DNA from 2 places in the Herbaspirillum sp. C7C2 genome. Region 1 is predicted to be linked to the other one. Evidence: predicted binding sites of a transcription regulator. Region 1 holds the regulator's gene; the other holds the start of a gene.
The links. Region 1 encodes FliA, which starts transcription of late flagellar genes. Its sites were predicted from a motif close to CTAAAGTTTNNNNNNNNNNNGCCGNTA; they were not measured.
Positions count from the first base shown of each region.

Region 2: motA (flagellar motor stator protein MotA) is a predicted target of FliA. The motif match lies at 4,414-4,440, and genes of this name have one in related genera.

Region 1 covers NZ_JABXGI010000008.1:86,944-97,634, reverse strand. The annotation lists gene flhA (flagellar biosynthesis protein FlhA) at 1-952, shown strand, start outside; gene flhF (flagellar biosynthesis protein FlhF) at 949-2,433, shown strand; gene HWE04_RS13205 (MinD/ParA family ATP-binding protein) at 2,468-3,268, shown strand; gene HWE04_RS13200 (RNA polymerase sigma factor FliA) at 3,274-4,011, shown strand; gene HWE04_RS13195 (flagella synthesis protein FlgN) at 4,241-4,699, opposite strand; gene flgM (flagellar biosynthesis anti-sigma factor FlgM) at 4,730-5,050, opposite strand; gene flgA (flagellar basal body P-ring formation chaperone FlgA) at 5,234-5,980, opposite strand; gene flgB (flagellar basal body rod protein FlgB) at 6,213-6,641, shown strand; gene flgC (flagellar basal body rod protein FlgC) at 6,648-7,052, shown strand; gene HWE04_RS13170 (flagellar hook assembly protein FlgD) at 7,071-7,793, shown strand; gene flgE (flagellar hook protein FlgE) at 7,833-9,134, shown strand; gene flgF (flagellar basal-body rod protein FlgF) at 9,246-9,983, shown strand; gene flgG (flagellar basal-body rod protein FlgG) at 10,019-10,691, shown strand, end outside.
Region 2 covers NZ_JABXGI010000007.1:74,046-84,736, forward strand. The annotation lists gene cheA (chemotaxis protein CheA) at 1-1,256, opposite strand, end outside; gene HWE04_RS12235 (response regulator) at 1,310-1,675, opposite strand; gene HWE04_RS12240 (hypothetical protein) at 1,806-2,360, opposite strand; gene motB (flagellar motor protein MotB) at 2,433-3,371, opposite strand; gene motA (flagellar motor stator protein MotA) at 3,438-4,298, opposite strand; gene HWE04_RS12255 (class I SAM-dependent methyltransferase) at 4,474-5,268, opposite strand; gene flhC (flagellar transcriptional regulator FlhC) at 5,372-5,983, opposite strand; gene flhD (flagellar transcriptional regulator FlhD) at 6,158-6,475, opposite strand; gene HWE04_RS12270 (cystathionine beta-lyase) at 7,144-8,322, opposite strand; gene HWE04_RS12275 (hypothetical protein) at 8,457-8,867, opposite strand; gene rimO (30S ribosomal protein S12 methylthiotransferase RimO) at 8,885-10,261, opposite strand; gene phaR (polyhydroxyalkanoate synthesis repressor PhaR) at 10,458-10,691, opposite strand, start outside.

The DNA.
Region 1 (10,691 bases):
CGGCGAACTGCTCAAGCGCATCAAGGGCATCCGCAAGAAATTCGCCCAGGAAGTCGGCTTCCTGTCACCGCCCATCCATATCCGCGACAATCTGGAATTGAAACCCTCGGCCTACCGCATCACCCTCAAAGGCGTGGAAGTGGGCAATGGCGAGGCCCATGCCGGCCAATATCTGGCGATCAACCCGGGCATGGTGACCGGCCCCTTGCCGGGCATGATGACTTCCGACCCGGCCTTCGGTCTGCCGGCCGTCTGGATCGACAACAGCCTGCGCGAACAGGCCTCGACCATGGGCTATACCGTGGTCGACGCCGGCACCGTCGTCGCCACCCACTTGAACCACCTGATCACCACCCATGCTTCCGAGCTGCTGGGCCGCCAGGAAGTGCAGAGCCTGCTGGACCACCTGGCCAAGGAAGCGCCCAAGCTGGTGGAAGATCTGGTGCCGAAGATGTTGCCCCTGGGTACCTTGCAGAAAGTGTTGCAGAACCTGCTCACCGAAGGCGTGCACATTCGCGATATGCGCACTATCATCGAAACCTTGGCCGAGCACGCCGCGCGCATCCAGGACCCGACCGATCTCACGGCCATCGTCCGCATCGCGCTGGGTCGGGCCATCGTGCAACAGATTTTCCCGGGCGAGAGCGAGTTGCCGGTCATGGCGCTGGACTCCAAGCTCGAACGTCTGCTCATGCAGGCGCTGCAGGCCAGCGGCGACACCGGCGGTATCGAGCCGGGTCTGGCCGATTCGCTGGTACAGCAGACCGAAATCGCGGCGCAGCGCCAGGAGCAGCTTGGCTACGCGCCGGTACTGCTGGTGGGGGCGCCGCTGCGCACGCTGATGGCGCGCTTCCTGCGTCGTGCCATGCCGCAGTTGCGCGTGTTGTCGCACGCTGAAGTGCCAGAATCGAAAACGATTAAAGTTACCAGCCTAGTTGGAGGGCAAGCATGAACGTCAAGAAATTTATCGCCAATTCTTCTCGCGAGGCCTGGCGTCAGGTCCGCGAGGCGCTTGGCCCGGATGCCGTCATTCTCTCCAACCGCAATATTCCCGACGGGGTGGAGATCCTGGCCATGGCCAACGAGGATATGACCACCCTGGTGGCGCCCAGCGGTGCGCGCGAAGCTGGGGCTCGCCCGCAGGCGGCCTCGCTGCAGCAGCAATCCGGCCTGCCGCCGGCGCAGCAGCCCAAGCGTCCCGCACTGCTGTCTTCGCCGCTGGCGCAGCAGCCGGCCCGCGCCCAGCGTACCGAGCAGGCGCCCCTGCTGGACCAGCCGGCCCAGGGCCGCGCACCCGCCCGCGCAGCAGAAGCAGCACCCGGCCCCGATGCGCGCGTCTGGCGCAGCCGTCGTGCCGGCAGTGCCGCGGCCCAGCCGCCAGCGGCCGGGGCTGCTGATGCTGCCGAACAGGATCAACGTCCGCGTTCGGCGCTGCCTGAATTCGACGGCAAGGACTACGACGAGATCCTGTCCGAGGTGATGAGCGAAATCCGCTCCATGCGTGGCGTGCTGGAAACTCAGCTGGCCGAGATTTCCTGGGGTGGCGCGCAAAAGCGTGAGCCGCTCAAGGGCATCGTCCTGAAGGAAATGCTGGCCGCCGGCTTCTCGGCCAGCCTGTCCCGCCTGATCACCGAAAACCTGCCGTCCAACTCCAAGTCGCAGGACATCATGTTCTGGGTCAAGTCGGTCTTGGCGCGCAATCTCAACACCCTGGCCAACGAGAACGAACTGCTGGAAAACGGCGGCGTCTTCGCCCTGGTCGGCCCCACCGGCGTGGGCAAGACCACTACCACTGCCAAGCTGGCCGCACGCTGCGTCATGCGCCACGGGTCCGGCAAGCTGGCCTTGATCACCACCGACGGCTACCGTATCGGCGGCTACGAACAATTGCGCATCTACGGCAAGATCCTGGGTGTGATGGTGCACTCGGTCAAGGACGAGACCGACCTGCGCATCGCCCTGGAAGAACTCAAGGGCAAGCACACCGTGCTCATCGATACCGCAGGGGTAGGCCAGCGCGACCAGATGGTGGCCGAGCAGGACGCCATGCTGGCCGGTGCCGGCGTGGACATCAAGCGCCTGCTGTGCCTGAACGCCACCGCCACTGGTGGCACTCTCAATGAAGTGGTGCATGCCTACTCCAGCTCCGGTCTGGCCGGCTGCATCATCACCAAGCTTGATGAAGCTGCCACCATCGGCAACGTGCTAGACGTGGTGATCCGCCACAAGCTCAACCTGCACTACGTCGCCAACGGCCAGCGCGTGCCGGAAGACCTGCACGTGGCCAACAAGCTGTACCTGGCAGACCGTGCTTTCAAGCAGAAACGCGAGACCGCCCCTTTTGAATTCCAGGAAGGCGAACTGCCCGGCGTGATCGGCCCCACCGCGATGTCCATGAACGACAAAGGTTTGCGCGAGGTGAGCTTTGGCTAGTTACGATATCGACCAGGCGGCCGGACTGCGCCGGATGCTGGAGCGTCCGGTCCCCCGACTGTTCACTTTCTTCTCGGTGCTGGGTGAAGAAGAGAAGAGCGCCATGCTTATCAATATTGCCGCCTCCCTGTCGCAGGCCAAGCATAACGTGCTGGTTGTCGATGGCGACGTGGCCAGTACCGGCCTGCTGACCCGCATCGGCCTGCGCCACGACGTCGCCACCTTGCAGGAAGTGGCGCGTGCCGAACGCCCCTTGCGCGAGGCCACCCGCATGCTGCCCGAAGGTTTTGCCATGGCCCGCATCGCCCGCCGTACCGTGCCGGCGGCCAGCGATCCCCAGGCCGGCCGTCTGGCCGAGATTTTCGACAGCCTCATTGAGCAGGCCGAGATCACCCTCGTCAATGGCGTGCTGGCCAGCGATCAGTCCTTGCCGGTGCCGACCATGGAAATGGGCGAGATCGTGATCCAGGTCTCGACCACGGCCACCTCGATCAAGGCCGCCTATGTGCTCCTGAAGAGCCTGAGCGACCGTATCGGACGCCGTCCCTTCAGCCTGATCGTCAATGACGCCACCGAGGCCGAGGCGCGCACCGTCTACGCCAACATGGCCCAGGCCGCCAGCCGCTATCTGGCAGCGCAGTTGAATTTCCTCGGCGCCATCCCGGCCGACGACCATATCCGCCGCGCTACCGGCCAGGGGCGGGCGGTGATGGATGTGTTTCCCTTTGCCGGTGCGGCGCTGGCTTTCCAGCGCCTGTCCAAGCAATTCACGGCGGCCGATACGGCCCGCAGCACTTACGGAATGGCAACCGATGGTGCAAGCCTGGGAGTGTGACGTGCATGTATAACGTCAAGGGAAAAAAGGGCAAGAACGATGTGCTGGAGCAGCATGCGCCGCTGGTCAAGAAACTGGCGCATCAGCTCAAGGCCAAATTGCCCCCTAGCGTAGAGGTGGACGACCTGATCCAGGCCGGCATGATGGGCTTGCTCGACGCCGTCAACCGCTACGAAGAGACCCATGGCGCGCAGTTCGAGACCTATGCCGTACAACGCATTCGTGGCGCCATGCTCGACGAACTGCGCAGCAGCGACTGGCTGCCGCGCAGCATCCGTCAGAACGCCCGCAAGGTGGACGAAGCCATGCAGGCCTTGCTGCAGCAGCTCGGTCGCCAGCCGCAGGAAACCGAAGTGGCGCAGCACCTCAAGATCAGCCTCACCGAGTATCAGTCGCTGCTCAGCGAATGCGGTGGGCACCAGCTGATCTACTACGAGGATTTCCACGACGACGATGGTGGCCATGAACATTTCCTGGACCGCTACCAGACCGCCGAGTCCGACGACGACCCGTTGCAGAACCTGATCAATGGCGGCTTCCGCGAAGCCGTGGTGGACTCCATCAAGGCCCTGCCCGAGCGCGAGCAGATCCTGATGGCCCTCTACTACGAGCAGGAAATGAACCTCAAGGAGATCGGCGCCGTCATGGGCGTGTCCGAATCTCGCGTGTGCCAGCTGCACAGCCAGGCGATCTCACGCATGCGTTCCTATCTGCGGGAGCATTCGTGGAGTGGGGTGGCCTGAGAAGTGATTTGCGTCCGGGAGGACGCGCTCCGGCATGCTCTGACGGCTCCTTCGGGAGCCGTTTTTAATTCCATCGAGCTCTTGCGTGCCGCCTTGGGTCTGACCCAGCTTGCGCTGAGCAGGTAAAGCTTGAGGCACCTGCACGGCACAAAAAAAGACCCCGAGGCATGGCACTCGGGGTCTTTGAATCTGCGGCGATTGCGCTCGTGGCGCTCGGCTTGGAGGGTGGTCAGACCACGCCAAGCCTGCGGCCGGAAGATTTGATGCTGTTCTGTCCATCCGGTCCATAGAAGTTACCGGTGCCGGTCTTGCCCTGCAGGATGGTGAGTGCGCTCTGGTTGATCGAAAGCTTCTTGCCGATCAGCAAACCATTGACGCGGTTGAGCTCCTTGGCATCCTGGGCCAGTTCGAACAGGCCGGCCCAGACGTCCTTGTCGGCGTCGCTGCCATGTTCGTTCATCCACTGCTGCATGCCGGCCTCGTCTTCGCTGTAACCCAGGCTGCCCAGCAGGCTGTGGCGGTTACCGGCCAGCGTGGCCATGTCGGAAACGATGGTGGCTTTTTCGGAAATGATGTCGGTCAGGCCTTCGGCGGTGGCTTCAGCCAGCAAGGCCTGTTCCTGATTCAGTTTTTCGACCAGGCGGGACAGGGCAGCGTGTTCCAGAGGCAGGTTGCTGGCCGGATTCATGCGGGTCATCCTGTGCGAAGGCAGTGACGATCAGGCCGGACGGGCGCTGATCAGGGTCTTGACGGTGTCGATCAGGCCATTGGCCACTTTTTCCGGATCGATCTGGAAGGTGCCGTTGGCGATGGCAGCCTTGATTTCGGCCACTTTCTTGGCATCGAAACTGCTGCTGTTGCTGTTGACCTTGGTTTCCAGCGACTGATAGGTGCTGGACAGGCGCACGCTATCGGAAGTGGCTGCAGTGGCCGCGGCACCATTGCTGGCAGCAGCGCCGGCGGGGGCGTTGTTGCGAGGCTGGGCCTGGGTCTGCTCGCTGTTGAGGGCAGCGGATTTGAGGGCGTCGTTAACGTTCACGGCAGTATTCCTTGTAGGGTGGGGGCGCATCGCACCCGCCTGTCGTATGGATTATCGACCAGTTCTGCGCAAACTTTAACATCCAGGGCGCCAAAATGACGAAATGGGAGAAATTTTCTTCACATTTCCGACGCCCGGCTGCAGATCCCGGCTAGACAGTCCTTTCTTCAGGATTGCCCTCTATCAATAGTTGATTTCCAGAATGCCGCCCGCCTTGGCGATGCCGCTGACCACTTGCCCGGCGGCGGTCCGTGCCTGCGCCATCTGGCCTTCATTGGCGTTGGTCATGGCGCGCGCTTCCGTGGAAATCTGGAAGCCCGGGCCGATCGAGACGACCCGTACCGACTGTCCTTGTTGTACCACCCGCTGGTTGCGGATGGCGTCCATGCGCAGCGGGGTTCCTGCGCGCAAGGACATGTTGGCGACCCGGCCCACCACCTGGGCTTCTTCGGTGATCACCCCACTGGGCAGGCTGGACATGTCACCGCGGATGCGGGTGATGTCGCTGGCGCTGATGGTCTGGCCCTGCGCCAGCGGCACGGCGGCCACCAGGTAGTCGGAAATGACCTGGACATTGGCGCGCAGATAAATCGTCCAGGGGGAGGGTGCCACGCACTTGACGCCCACCGTGGTGCGGCCCCACAGGCGTCCGCCGTTGGGCATGAAGGCTTGCGGTTCGAGGCAGGAGGCCAGCGTCAGGCGCGGGTCGGCGGGATCGATGGTGATCGTGACACTGCCCGGCAGGCCGGAGGTCTGGCTGGCCAGGAATTGCTCGGCAACCTGTTGCAGAACTTGCAAGTTCTGCTTTTGCGGACCGTCGGGGGTATTTTGCGCAGCGACTGGCGAGGCAGTCGTCAATGCGCCGGCCAGCAAGGCCAGGGCGGCGATGGCGCGGCGCAGTAGGCGCATGGGGCGAAAAGAATGTTTCATTTTGTGCAACTTGCCTGCAGCAGACATTGGCCAGACATTGGCGAATCTTGGCAGCAATGGTACGTCGCGCGCGCGAGGTCAAAAGCGCAAACAGGGGAGGCTTTTATCTCTTTATCGCCCCTTAAAGTCCCGGGTGGAAACGTATGATCAAGCCTACGTAATTCCATCATCGGCGTAGTGTGCGATCGTCCCAGGCAGGGCGGCAGCGGCGCCGGTATTTCCGGAGGACCCGATGGTCTCAAAGCTCGACGATTTCTTCCGCTTCAATGAGATGGCGCTGAACCTGCGGGCACAGCGCCAACAGGTGCTGGCCTCCAATATCGCCAACGCCGATACGCCCAACTACAAGGCGCGGGACGTCAATTTTGCCGATGCGCTGAAAAACGCCCTCGACAACAAGGGCGGCGCTATGCCGCCGCTGCAACTGGCCCGCACCGCCGCCTCGCACGTGGCCGGGACCGCGCCTGACAACGGCCCGGGCAGCATCGGCGGTTCGCCCCTGCAGTACCGCACGGTGACCCAGGGTAGCGTGGACGGCAACACCGTCGACCTGGACGTGGAGCGCAATGAATTCGTCGACAACGGCATCCGCTACGAAGCCGGTGTCACCGCTGTGAACGGCCAGATCAAGGCCATGATTAACGCCATCCAACCGGGTTGATAAACCATGTCCCTTTCCAACATCTTCAACGTTGCCGGTTCGGCCATGAGTGCGCAGGCCCAGCGCCTCAATGCCACGGCCAGCAATATCGCCAACGCCGATAGCGCCACCGGCCCGGACGGCCGGCCCTACAAGGCCAAGCAGGTGGTCTTCGAGTCCATCCCCGTGGGCGATGTCAAGGATAGCGGCGTGAAAGTGGCCGCCGTGGTGGAAGACCAGGCGCCGCCCAAGCTGGTCTACGACCCCAAGCATCCCATGGCCGATGGCAATGGTTATGTCGCCATGCCCAACGTCAACCCGGTCGAGGAAATGGTCAACATGATCTCGGCTTCCCGCTCTTACCAGACCAATGTGGAAACGATGAATACGGCCAAGGCCATGCTGGTCAAGACCCTTACCATCGGACAATAGGAAACAGGACCTTAAATCATGGCAATCGTCTCCAATGACCTGCTCAATGCAATGAATGGCACGAGCAGCAGCTCGTCGACCAACAACTCGGCCAGTCTGAACGACAACAGCCCGGATGCGATCCAGAATCGTTTCCTGACGCTGCTGATTGCGCAGATGAAGAACCAGGACCCCAGCAACCCGATGGACAACTCGCAGCTGACTACACAGATGGCCCAGCTGTCGACCGTCTCCGGCATCAGCCAGTTGAACGATTCGCTGGGTACGCTGATGGGCAATCTCAGTTCTTCGCAGGCGTTGTCCACGGCCAGCATGATCGGTCATAGCGTGCTGGCCCCGGGCAATGGCATCCAGCTCACTTCGGACACGACCAAGGATGCCGACGGCAACGAAGTCACCAGCCAGAAGGCGGTGTTCGGTGTGAACCTGCCCAGCACGGCTTCCTCGGTCATCGTCACCGTCAAGGACTCCACCGGCGCAGTGGTGCGCACCATGGACCTGGGTACCCAGGCTGCCGGTGCCGTGCCTGTGATCTGGGATGGTACCAATGACGCCGGCGGCAAGGCGGCTGACGGCAAGTACACCTTCACCGCCACCGCATCCAACAATGGCACCCCGGTCGCGGTGACGGCGCTGGCCTTCGGTACGGTGGCCAGCGTGTCCACCGGCACGGACGGCGTCAAGCTCAATGTCACCAACGTTGGCACCATCAAGTCCAGCGACATCGTACAAATTCTTTAATCGTTATTACCGACATCATTCGGAACAAGGGGATATCTCATGAGTTTTCAGCAAGGTCTGAGCGGACTGAACGGCGCAGCCAAGAGCCTGGACGTCATCGGTAATAACGTGGCCAACGCCAGCACGGTCGGTTTCAAGCAGTCGCAGACCCAGTTTGCCGACATGTACGCCAACTCGATGAACCGCTCCGGCAATTCGCCGGTGGGCATCGGCGTGACCGTGGCCAATGTCTCGCAGCAATTCACCCAGGGTAACGTCAGCTCGTCCAACAATCCGCTGGACATCGCCATCAATGGCGACGGCTTTTTCCAGATGTCGGCCAGCGCATCCGATCTGTCGCCGATGTATGGTCGCAACGGCCAGTTCCAGCTGGACAAGAATGGCTACATCATCAACCCCAGCATGAACGGCGCCTTCCTGATGGGTTGGGCCGCCGGTGCGTCCGGTGGCGATCCGGTGCAGCTGCAGATCGATACTTCGTCGATCCCGGCCACCCCAACCACTTCGGTGTCCACCAAGGTCAACCTGGATTCTCGCCTGGCCGTGCCGACGGTCACGCCTTTCAACGCTGCCGATCCGAACAGCTACAACAACTCCACCGGCGTTACCCTGTATGACAGCCTGGGTAACCCGTACAGCATGCAGACTTACTACGTGAAGGCAGCGCCGACCGGTGTGCCGCCGACGACTACCTGGACCGTCTACGCCAAGATCGACAACACCACCCTGAACGACGGCGCCACCCCACCGGCCCCCGTTGCGCTGGGTACCATGACCTATGACTCGACCGGTACCCTGACCCAGATCAACGGTGCGCCGGTGACGGCCACCAGCGTCATGACCCTGACGGCCGCGCAATTGAATGATCCGAGCATCGTCAAGGGCGGCGGCAACTTCGCTGCGCCGATCAACTTCTCCTATGCAGGTTCGACCCAGACCGGTTCGGCTTTCGTCAACCTGGCGCAAAACCAGAACGGCATGCCGCCGGGTACCCTGTCGAGCTTCTCGATCGACAAGGATGGCACCATCGTCGGTTCCTACAGCAACCAGCAGACCAAGAACCTGGGTACCGTAGTGCTGGTGAACTTCGCCAACCCGAATGGCCTGCAGCCGCTGGGCAACAACCTGTATGCGGCCACCGGTGCGGCCGGCAGCCCGCTGGTGGGCAAGCCCTCCACCGGCACGTTCGGTAGCCTGCAGGCGCGCGCGGTGGAAGACTCCAACGTCGACCTGACCGCTGAACTGGTCAACATGATCGTGGCGCAGCGCGTCTACCAGGCCAACTCGCAGACCATCAAGGTGCAGGACACCGTGCTGCAGACCCTGGTCAGCCTGCGCTGATAAAGGCTTGATCGCGCGCCTTGCGGCGCGCGTGCTGCAAGGTCGCCGGCGTCGCCGGCGGCCGGTTTCAACCGCTGGCGCCGGGGGATGGTGCCGCAAAAAAGGGGTTTTATGGATCGTCTGGTCTATACAGCGATGTCGGGGGCCAAGCATACGCTGGAGCAGCAAGCGACTGCCAGCAACAATCTGGCCAACGCCACGACCACGGGTTTTCGCGCCCAATTGAATACCTTCCGCTCGGCACCGGTGGTGGGCGATGGCTTGCCCACGCGGGCCTTCGTGGTCGACTCGACCGCGGGCAGCGATTTTTCGCAGGGACCGATCCAGGACACCGGGCGTGCGCTGGACGTGGCCGTTCAGGGGCGCGGCTGGATCGCGGTGCAGACCGCCGATGGCGGCGAAGCCTATACCCGCAATGGCAGCTTCAAGATCAACGAGAACGGCATCCTGCAGACCCAGAATGGTCAGTCGGTGCAGGGCGACGGCGGTCCGATCACCATTCCGCCCGATACCACGGTGGCCATCGCCGCCGATGGCACGGTGTCGTCGATCCCGACCAATGGCATTCCCAATGCGGTCAACGTGCTGGGCCGCATCAAGCTGGTCAATCCGGACGAAAAGAACATGAAGCGCGGTGATGATGGCCTGTTCCGCACCATCACCGGTGCCGCCCAGCCGGACGCCAACGTGCGCCTGGCCAGCGGTGCCGTCGAAGGCAGCAACGTAAACGTGGTGGAGGCGATGGTCAACATGATCAACCTGTCGCGCCAGTTCGAGATGAACATGAAGGTGATCCAGACCGCCGAAAGCGATGCGACCAAGGCGACCCAGATTCTGTCCTTGTCCTGATAGCACAGCCCCTGCACTGATTACCGGAGAAATAAATGATTCGTTCCCTGTGGATTTCCAAGACCGGCCTGGATGCGCAACAGACGCAACTGGACGTGATTTCCAACAACCTGGCCAACGTCAGCACCAACGGCTTCAAGCGTTCGCGCGCCGTGTTCGAAGACCTGCTGTACCAGACCGTGCGTCAACCCGGCGCCCAGTCCTCGCAACAGACACAACTGCCCTCGGGCCTGCAGATCGGTACCGGCGTGCGTCCGGTCGCCACCGAGCGCATCTTCAGCCAGGGCAACGTCAACCAGACCAACAATGACAAGGATCTGGCGATCCAGGGCAATGGTTTCTTCCAGATCCTGCTGCCCGACGGTACCACCGCCTACACCCGCGATGGCGCCTTCCAGACCGACAGCCAGGGTCAGCTGGTGACCTCCAGCGGCTACACCCTGCAGCCGCCGATCACCATTCCGCTCAACACCACCAAGCTCAGCGTGGGCCGTGACGGTACCGTCTCGATCATGCAGGCCGGTTCGACCGCGACCACGCAGATCGGCACCATCCAGGTCGCCACCTTCATCAACCCGGCTGGCCTGGAAAGCCGTGGCGAAAACCTGTATGTGGAAACCGCCGCTTCCGGCACTCCCAACCCGAATACCCCGGGAACCAACGGTGCCGGTGCCTTGTGGCAGGGCTATGTGGAAACCTCCAACGTGA
Region 2 (10,691 bases), on a different contig from region 1:
GCCAGATCGCGCACCATGCGCGGGAAGCGCGAAAACACGTAGTCCATGGGCATCATGCGGATCGACATCACCGATTCCTGCAGATCCCGGGTATTGCGGCTCAACTGGCTGACGCTGTTGAGCAGGTGCTCATGCTGCATCGGATCCAGCTTGCCGACACGCTGCTCGATCATGGCCTGGGTGATCACCAGTTCGCCAACCAGGTTGATCAGTTGGTCGACCTTTTCGATGCTCACACGGATCGACGAGGATTCCGGTCCCTGGGCGGCGCCCCCCTTGGCGGATTTCTTTTCCGAGGAGGCATGCTCGCCATGCAGATGGGCGTCGTCGTGATGGCCGTTGGCACCATTGGTGCCATGGGCGGCGGCAGCGTGGGCGGAGTCCGGCTCAGGCTTCTTGGCGCTGATGTCCAGCGGCACGAAGGGAGCGAAGAAGCCGTAGCCCTGCTCGCGCTCCTTGTCTTCCACGGTGGTCTGGTTGTCGAAGAAACCGTAGCCCTGGGCGCGTTCGCGCTCTTCCTGGGTCACGAAGTTATCGAAGAAACCATAGCCGCGCTCTTCATCGGCGGTCTTGCCGGGATCGACAGCCTGCGAAATCTTCAGATCGGCCACATTGACGATGAAGGCGCAGATGGCGACCACGTCATCGATCGGTTCGGCCGTATCGAGAATGAAGACCCAGTTTCCTTCGGCAGACTTGGTCTTTTCAATCTTGCCCAGCATGGACAGCTCGTCGGCCAGCGCCTCGGCGTCCTTGTCGGCGATGACCGGCATCTCCAGCCGATAGCGACGGGCGCCGTCGGGCCCCACCATGGCCGCGGCCGCAGCCGGTCCTGCAGCAGCCCTGGGAGTGCTCGCGCTGGTGCTCTTGCCCTGCGACAGGGCTTCCAGCAGCATGCGTACATCACCCACGGCATCCTGATCCACCTCGGCGCCGTGCTTGTGGCCGTCGAGCATCGACTTCAATACATCCTTGGCCGCCAGGAAGGCGTCCACATGTTCCGCGGTCAGGGCCATCTGGCCCTGGCGGATACGGTCCAGCAGCGACTCCAGTACGTGCGTGACCTCGGCGATGTCGGTCAGACCGAAGGTCGACGAGCCGCCCTTGATGGAATGCGCGGCACGGAACACGGCATTGAGGTCCTCCGGATCGGGCGAGGCCACATTGACGGCCAACAACAGCTTTTCCATTTCCGCGAGCCCTTCCTCGGCCTCGTCGAAAAAGACCTGGAAAAACTGGCTCATATCAATGCTCATGCCTGGGCTCCATGCTGGATGCGGTTCGTGTCGTTCTTGTTATCCCGGCAAGATCAGCCGATCACCTTGCGCACTACCTCGGTCAGGCGCTGCGGGTCGAAGGGCTTGACCAGCCAGCCATTGGCTCCGGCCGCCTTGCCCTTGGCCTTCATCTCGTCACTGAACTCGGTGGTCAGCATCAGGATCGGCACCCGCGCATAGCTGGTCAGCTCGCGCAGTGAGCGGATCAGGGTCAGGCCATCCATGCGTGGCATGTTCTGGTCGGTCAGGACCAGGTCGAAGGTATGCGTCTTGGCCTTTTCCAGCGCGTCCACGCCGTCAACCGCTTCGGTCACGTTGTAACCCGCAGCCTTCAGACTGAATACCACCATCTGGCGCAGTGACCCGGAATCATCTACTGCGAGAATCGTTTTGGACATCGTTACTCCCTGTTTCTTCAATAAGGCTCATGCGCATGTGCATTATGCCGCAGCTCCGGCCGCCGACCTATTGCCCTGCGCCCGGCCGGAATGACCTAGTTCAATCTTGACCCACTCAGCCCGCAAAGGCTTAGAACAACTCGATATCGCCGCTTTCCATGCGTGTCTGGCGCACCGCTTTCCACAGCCCGGTATCGAGCACGGTCAGCCGCTCCTCCATCGCCTGCACGGTGCTGGCCAGCAGCTCCCTGAGTTCCTCGTCGGTCTGCCCCTGCTCCGGTACGATCTCGAAACTGTTGGCGCTCAACACCCCCAGCGCTTCACGCAGGCCGATCACGCGCCGCACGATACGCTCCAGCAGCTGGCTGGTCATGTCCTGGAACTGCAGACCGGTGACCGCCGCGTTCACATGGTGGCTGACCTGCGCCTGGGTCGCCTTGAGCTGTTCGATGCTCTCGCTGTCGAACTCGCCCGTGCCATTCATCAGTCCCTCGAGGATGGTCTGCTGGGTCTGCACAGAACGGTGCAGCTCCATGAAACTGGTACCCAGCTTGCCGATGGCTTCGCCCAGAAGGATGTTGGTCTGGACCAGGTCCGACTCCACTTCCGTCAATTGGCGGCTGCCGCCGCTGGCAGTATCGAGCAACAAGCGCTTGAGCTCCTGCAGCATGGTCTTGGTCGGCATATCCAGCTCTCTTCCCCTGTTCAGTTGGAACACTTCTGCTTCAATGGCAAATCCCCGCCCGTCACGCCTGCCTCAGTTCTTGGGCGGCGCGGTCAAACCCTGCTGAATGTCGTCATCGCTGGCGTCGGTGGGCACGTTCAGCGAGCCACTATCCTTCTCGACCAGTTCCTCGGCCTTCTTGTTCATGACGATGATGCTGATGCGACGGTTGATGGGGTTGAACGGATCTTCCTTGTCCAGCAGCACCGCCGAGGACAGGCCCACCACCCGCAGCACCTTGGATTCGTCCATGCCACCGGTGATCAGCTCGCGGCGCGATGCATTGGCGCGGTCGGCCGACAGTTCCCAGTTGCTGTAGCCCTTCTCGCCACGGGAATACGGTGTGGCATCGGTATGCCCGGACAGGCTGATCTTGTTGGGGACATCGTTCAGGGTGCGCCCGATCTCGTGCAGGATTTCCTTCGTATAGGGCTGCAACTGGGCGCTGGCCAGGGCGAACATGGGACGGTTCTTCTCGTCCACGATCTGGATGCGCAGGCCTTCAGAGGTGATGTCGATCAACAGCTGGTTCTTGAACTGCTTCAGCGTCGGATTGGAATCGATGGCCTTTTCCAGGCGCGACTTCAATTGCTCCAGGCGCGAGCGCTCGGCACGCTCCAGTTCCTGCTGGGCCTGCTTGAGGGTCTGCTTGCGGGTGACCACGTCGTTCTCGCCCTTGCGCAACTGGCCGTCCTGGCGGGTCAGGTCCTTGCCGCCGCCCGGCAGCACCGTATTGGCGTCGCCGCTACCGGAGCCGCCGGCCATGGCGACCTTCAGCGGTGTCTTGAAATACTCGGCGATACCGTTCAGGTCGCCCTTGGCAGTCGAACCCAGCAGCCACATCAGCAGGAAGAACGCCATCATCGCGGTCACGAAGTCGGCGTACGCGATCTTCCAGGCGCCGCCGTGGTGACCACCGCCGCCCTTCTTGATCCGCTTAACGATTATGGGACGTAGCCCTTCGTCGGCCATGCCTTACTCCTGCTCAATGCTGATGTCTGTGTGAATCGATGCGCGTACCATCCGCCAACGGCAGGATTACTTGCTCTTGGCCTGCTTGACGTGCTCTTCCAGTTCCAGGAAGGTCGGACGCTCGGTCGAGAACAGGACCTTGCGGCCGAATTCGATCGACAGCGCCGGCGCGTAGCCATTCAGGCTGGCCAGCAGCGTCACCTTCACGCACTGGTAGATCTTGGTCGATTCGTGCAGCTTCTGTTCCAGCAGGCTGGACAGCGGACCCACGAAACCGTAGGCCAGCAGAATACCGAGGAAGGTACCCACCAGCGCGTGCGCAATAAGCATACCCAGCTCGGACGGCGGAATACCCACCGATTCCATGGTGTGCACCACCCCCATCACCGCGGCCACGATACCGAAAGCCGGCATACCGTCACCCAGCTTGGCGATGCAGTGCACCGGAATCTCTCCCTCGTGGTGGTGGGTCTCGATTTCGTTGTCCATCAGGTTTTCGATCTGGAACGCATCCATGTTGCCCGACACCATCAGGCGCAGGTAGTCGGTCATGAACTCGATGAGGTGATGGTCGGCCAGCACGCCGGGGTACTTGCTGAAGATGGGGCTGCTTTCCGGCTCTTCGATGTCGCCTTCGATGGACATCAGGCCTTCCTTGCGAGACTTGGTCAGGATCTCAAACAGCAGCGCCATCAGCTCCATGTACAGCGCCTTGGTGTAGGTCGAGCCCTTGAGGACGGTCGGCAAGGCCTTCATCGTGGCCTTGATCGCCTTGCCGTTGTTACCCACCAGGAACGCGCCACCCGCGGCGCCGCCGATCATCAGCAGTTCAAGTGGCTGAAACAGCGCCCCCAGATGGCCGCCGGACAGGGCAAAGCCGCCGAAGACGGAGCCCATGACAATGACATATCCGATAATGACTAACAAAGTGCCTGCTCCCGTCCCAGTGGCGTTGCATGTATTTTCACGTTCGTCAGATTACAGGTATTCCAATCAAGCAAATGAGGGAATACATATCCGAAAAACGCCCTTCCTTTTCGATTTACGGCTCAATCCGGGCAAACTTGATACGTCGCGTCTCGCATTGCGTCACTTTATGCGCTCACATGCGCCAGCCGTGCAGCACCGGCCCGTCCCCCTCGGGCTGGATCACCAGGTCCGGCGTGGTCCCTGGAATATGGAATTCGTAGCTCAGTAACAGCGTCCCCGGCCGCATTTCGGCCCGGGCCTTGTGCCACAGGGCCAGCATGGCGGCTGGCGAAAGATAGGCGAACACCACGTCATACTCTGCGAAATCGAGCAACAGATAGTCGCCCCGCACGAAGCGGCAGCGATTGCCGGCCAGCGCCGCACGCAGGCGGCTCACCAGCCAGGGCAAGGGCGCGATCTCGATGCCGGTGAATTCACTTTCTGGCCGACGATGCGAAAGATCCAGCACCGCGCCACCCAGGCCGCTGCCGATATCCATGAAGCGGATCGCCCGTCCCTGGGGCAACAAGGCGGCCACCGCATCCCAGGCATTGCGGCCGGAGGGATAGAACGGCACCTGGCTGCGGAAGGTGGACCAGAACAGCACCAGCATGAACAGGAATACCGCCAGGAACAGCCAGGGCGGCAATTGCAGCCGCCCTACCAGCAGCGCCGCCAGCGGGAACACCAGCAGGATCAGCCACCACCACACGGCCATGCGGCGCAGACGTGCCAGCAGCGCGGCAATCGCACCGTGCAGCACGGAGGTTTGCAAGGGAGAGAAGGGAGAAAGACCGGCGCGCTGGCACAGCACGTCGATCACGTTGGCGCCCACCAGGCCCAACACGAACAGCAGCAAGGCCTGGATCGCCGGCGCCTGCAGCAGTGGCCTGCGGCGGGCGCCGGGGTGGTTCTCTAGGTCAGACATCTAGACAATCGGCCTCATTCTTCCTGGCAGAGTAGCGGCGCCACTGTCACGGTCAAGCAGCCGAACCGCGACCGCATCGACAGCGATGGCGCAGCACTGCGGATCAGGCAACGGCCGCCAGCACCGGCTCGGCGACCATTGGGGCGGAGGCTGCCACCGGCAGGGCTTCCACCAGACCCATGACCACCGCATCTTTGGCCTTCTTGGTCTTGCCGGCACGCGAAGGCATGTGGCACAGGCCGCACAGATAGTCCTGATGCAGGTCCAGTCGATGCACCACGAAGTGGCCGCCGCACTTGCAGCAGGGCGTGGTCATGAGCATCTTGCTTTCGAAGAAGCGCACCAGCGTCCAGGCCCGCGTGAGCGAGAGCACCGGCTCGCCGGCATCGCTCTGACCGACCTGTTCTAGATAGAGCTTGTAGGCCTTCATCACGGCTTCGATGCCGCTGATGCGGGCATGCTCCACCAGATAGCGGTGCACGTTGATGAACAGCGACGAATGGATATTGGGCTGCCAGGTGATGAACCAGTCCGTCGAGAATGGCAGCATGCCCTTGGGCGGCGAGACGCCCTTCAATTCCTTGTACAGCTTCAGCAGGCGCTCGCGCGACAGCGAAGTTTCCGATTCCAGCAACTGGAGGCGCGCCCCCAGGTTGATCAGTTCAATGGCCAACTGAATTTCCTGCGCCTCTGTGACAACGCTCTTTTTAGCCATGGTGCTACCCCCCGGTGATTTCGTAGTGACACTGCCTGACCCCTCTCCATGTGCACAAGGCAGATGGACATCAGGCTGCAAATCCAAGACACAAACTTATTAATTGCTACGGTACGTCTTCCCCTCCGGCGCATTGACCCCTGCCCGCGCCGGTCCTGCTCTTGTCTTGTTGTTTTACGAAATTTGTTCGCTGGGCTGACAGGCCATCAGGATGGCCGCATGCGACTGGGCCAGGCTTTTGTCCTTGTTGTAATTGGTGAGCATGCCGAGGATGGCACCATCGTCGAAACGGAAGCGCGTCAACATCATGTTGGTCGCGGCCAGTTTCATGATCTGGGCATTGGACAAACCCTCGATCAGATCGGCAATCTCTGCGCTGATACCCAGCCGGAAGATTGCGGTCGGCTTGTCCTGACGGATCATCTGCTGTGCCAGCATCAGATAGCTCAGGTTGGCATCGCGGATCTCCGCCATCATGTCGTTGGTATTCATTTGCACCCCACCTCGGTAAGAACTCCATACTGCTCTGTGCTGCTCTCGGCTGCATTGAGCTGCTTACAATCGCTTACATTTACTTGACTGCAAGCCAATTCTGAGGGGGGGCGGACAGGCGGGAAATTAGACTTGATCGGTATTTTTCGTCCGAAACAAAACCAGTAGGCTTGTCAGACTTTGTCTTACAAGAAGACCTATTTCGCCTGCAGTTTTGATGCCAGGGAAATGAACAGCCAGAGTCCTTGCGACTTCCGGCGACAATCAGGAATTTCCTGATCAAAAGGTTTCTTGACCGAAATGGCTCAACAAAATTGACACCAAAGCAACAAAATAAATTGTAAATTTTGGCGGTTTTCTTGTGCCATGTTGCTGTGTAACGACTAGCTCAGCCGCATTTCTTCTTCGACTGCCGAGCTAAACTGTAGTTTCCTTCAACACGGGGCCGCAGAAAAATTGCAATGTTTTACGCGGTCTGACATCTTTTGCGCCACTGGACGAGAAAATGCGAAGCGGCCCAGCGGTATGAGGATGCCGTATCAAGAATGACTAGCATTTTATGACCGCCTCCTTCGCACCAAAACGAGAAACAGAGGCAACATTTACCTTTATTCAATTTCTGGACGGCAAACCCGGTGCAGGCACCCCGCGCCGGGTTGGCTCGACGCTTACATGCGTGCCAGGGCCTGTTCGATATCGGCGATCAGATCTTCCGGCGCCTCCAGGCCGATGTTGAAGCGCACCAGCTGCCCTTCTCGCATCCAGTCCCGACGCATGCCCCGCATCCGGTATGGCACGCACAGGCTGTGTGCACCGCCCCAGCTGTAGCCGATCTTGAACAGGCGCAGGCTGTCGACAAAGCGGTCGGTCTGCTCTTCCACGTAGCGCGGATCGAAGATCACCGAGAACAGGCCGCCTGCGCCGGTGAAGTCTCGCTTCCAGTGCGCATGGCCGGGGCAATCCTCGAAGGCCGGGTGCAGCACCGAGACGATCTCCGGACGCTGCTTCAACCACGTCGCCACCTTGCGCGCGGCCGCATCGTGCGCCTCGAAGCGCAGGCGCATCGACGACAGGCTGCGCAGCACCAGATAGACGTCATCCATGCCCACGCCGAACCCCAGGCGCATGTGCGCCAGCTCCAGCTTTTCATTGAGGGCCTGGTCGCGCACCACCACCGCGCCCATCAGCACATCAGAACCACCAGACTGGTACTTGGTGACGGCTTGCATGACGATGTCCACGCCATGCTCGAAGGCCTTGAAGGCCAGGCCGGCGGACCAGGTATTGTCGATCGCCACCAGCACGCCCCTGGCGTGGGCCGCCCGGCACAGCGCCGGAATATCAGGCACTTCCATCGATACCGAACCCGGTGCCTCGGTCCACACCAGACGGGTATTGGGCATGATCAGGTCGGCCAGACCCTCACCAATCATCGGGTCATAGAATCGCGCCGTGATCTGGAAATCACGCTCCAGCCACTGGCCCAGGTCCTTGCTGGGCCCGTAGACGTTGTCCGGCAGGAGCACATCGTCGCCACTCTTGAGGAAGGCAAAGTTGACCATGGCGATGGCGGCCAGCCCGCTGGGCGTAACACGACAGTAATTGCCGCCCTCGATCTCGGCCAGCCGGGCCTCCAGCACGAAACTGGTGGGCGTGCCGTGCAGGCCATAGGTATAGCCCAGCTTTTCGCGCCAGTCGCGCGAGCGCATCGCCTCGACGTTGGGGAATACCACCGTGGAAGCGTGATGGATGCCCACCGGGAAGGCCTCGAAACCGTCAGGGGCGCGATAGCTGCTGTGGATCAGGGAAGTTTGCGGCGTGAGAGAAGTCTCTTTGGGGTCGGACACGATTCTGCCTCTGAAAACGAGACGCGCAGCGAAGGGCTGCGCGCAAAGGCATCACTATACGCGCAGCCTGCCGACACCGAAAGCCGGCGTCAGCAAATCACGCGATCAAGGGTTCGGAGACGATCAGCCCGGCCTCAGGGCAGTTGCAACGCGAATGGCTTGGTGACGGCACCATCGGCACTGGACCAGGTACCGGTGATGGACTGGCCCTGCCGATGCCCTTCCCACTGGCCCGACACATCCTTGCCATTGACTGATTCTTCCATGATGAAATCATCGCCATCGACCTCACCAGCAACCAGGATCTCAGGCGATCCGCCAAAGAAGAAGTAACGCCCTTCCAGGCCGTCCTCGTTCTTCTTCGGTTGCAGCGAAAGCTGGATGTCGCGCCCGTCGATCTGACCACGCAGCACCAGCGCATGGGTCATCAGCAGCTGTTGCAGCGAACCCTCCGGAGCGCTGGCGGCCGGTCCTGGCCTGGCGGCCCAGGTCGATGCCGGCATGAGGACCGAGCAGGACAGCGCCGCCACCAGCAGGCTGCGCATCAGCAAACGCTGCGCCTTCACTCGGCCGCGCCCCACAGGTCGTGAGCATCGGCGGCGGTAATGCGCACGTCCACGAACTGGCCCACTTCCAGCTTGCGATGCGGCTCGAAAGGTGGCTTCACATAGACCACGCCGTCGATTTCCGGCGCATCGGAATAGGTGCGGCCGGTACCGCCGTTGCGGTCCACCTCGTCGATCAGCACGCGCAGCGTCTTGCCGACCTTGGCCTGCAGGCGCTTCTTGGAAATCTCTTCCTGCAATTGCATGACACGGCCGCGACGCTCTTCGCGCACTTCTTCCGGGACCGGATTGGCGATCTCGTTGGCGGTCGCGCCTTCCACCGGCGAATAGGCAAAGCAGCCCAGGCGATCGATCTCGGCTTCCTTGAGGAAGTCCAGCAGGTATTCGAACTCCGCTTCGGTCTCGCCAGGGAAGCCGGCGATGAAGGTGGAACGGATCGTGAGGTCCGGGCACATGGCGCGCCAGGCCTGGATGCGTTCGATGTTCTTTTCGCCGTTGGCCGGGCGCTTCATGCGCTTGAGCACATCCGGATGGGCATGCTGCATCGGCACGTCCAGGTAAGGCAGGATCTTGCCTTCGGCCATCAGCGGGATGATGTGGTCCACGTGCGGATACGGATAGACATAGTGCAGGCGCACCCAGGCACCGTACTGCTGGGCCAGCTCACCCAGCGCACCGACCAGCTGGGTCATGTGGGTCTTGATCGGCTTGCCGTTCCAGAAGCCGGTACGGAACTTCACATCCACACCATAGGCACTGGTGTCTTGCGAGATCACCAGCAACTCCTTGACGCCCGCCTTGAACAGGTTCTCGGCCTCCAGCATCACGTCGGCGATGGGACGCGAGACCAGGTCCCCGCGCATGGAAGGAATGATGCAGAAGCTGCAGCGGTGGTTGCAGCCTTCGGAAATCTTCAGGTAGGCGAAATGCTTGGGCGTGAGCTTGACGCCCTGCGGCGGCACCAGGTCGATGAAGGGGGCATGGGGCTTGGGCAGGTGCTTGTGTACCGCCTGCATCACCTCGCCCACCGCGTGCGGACCGGTCACTTCCAAGACCTTGGGGTGAATCTTCTGGATGATGTCGTCGCCCTCGGCGTCCTTCTTGGCGCCCAGGCAGCCGGTGACGATCACCTTGCCGTTTTCGCTCAATGCCTCGCCGATGGCATCCAGCGACTCCTGCACGGCAGCATCGATGAAACCGCAGGTATTGACGATCACCAGATCGGCGCCGTCGTAGGACTTGGCGGTGTCATAGCCTTCGGCCCGCAACTGGGTCAGGATCTGTTCGGAATCGACCAGTGCCTTGGGGCAGCCGAGGGAGACGAAACCGACCTTGGGCAGGGCCGGGCTGGCGGGAGAAGATGGGTTGGACATGGCAGATGGCTCAGTGAGACGGGCCGCAAGCGGCCGAAAATACGGGAAAAAGCGAAAAATGCTTTAAAAATCAGGGCGCTATTGTACATCGTCCGCTCATTTGCGCCTGTTTTCGGGTCATGACCGCCCTGGCAGGCCAGAAAAGCGAAACGGCCCACGCGGGGCCGTCGGGTCGGGCAACTTTTGTTCCGGCTGCTTACTTCTTCTGATCCGGCGGGGTACCGGTGGCGCCGAAGGGGAAGGTTCCGAACATGTTCTTGGTCTGGCTCTGCATCTGCTCCTGCATCTGGATGAACAGGTTCTTGCTCTGCTCGATGTAGTTGCTCATCATGCCCTGCATCATCGGCCCCTGCACGTTCATGAACTGGGTCCACATCTCCGGGCTGAAGGGCTTGCCTTCGTAGAAGCCCTTGGAATTTTCGGCCAGCTT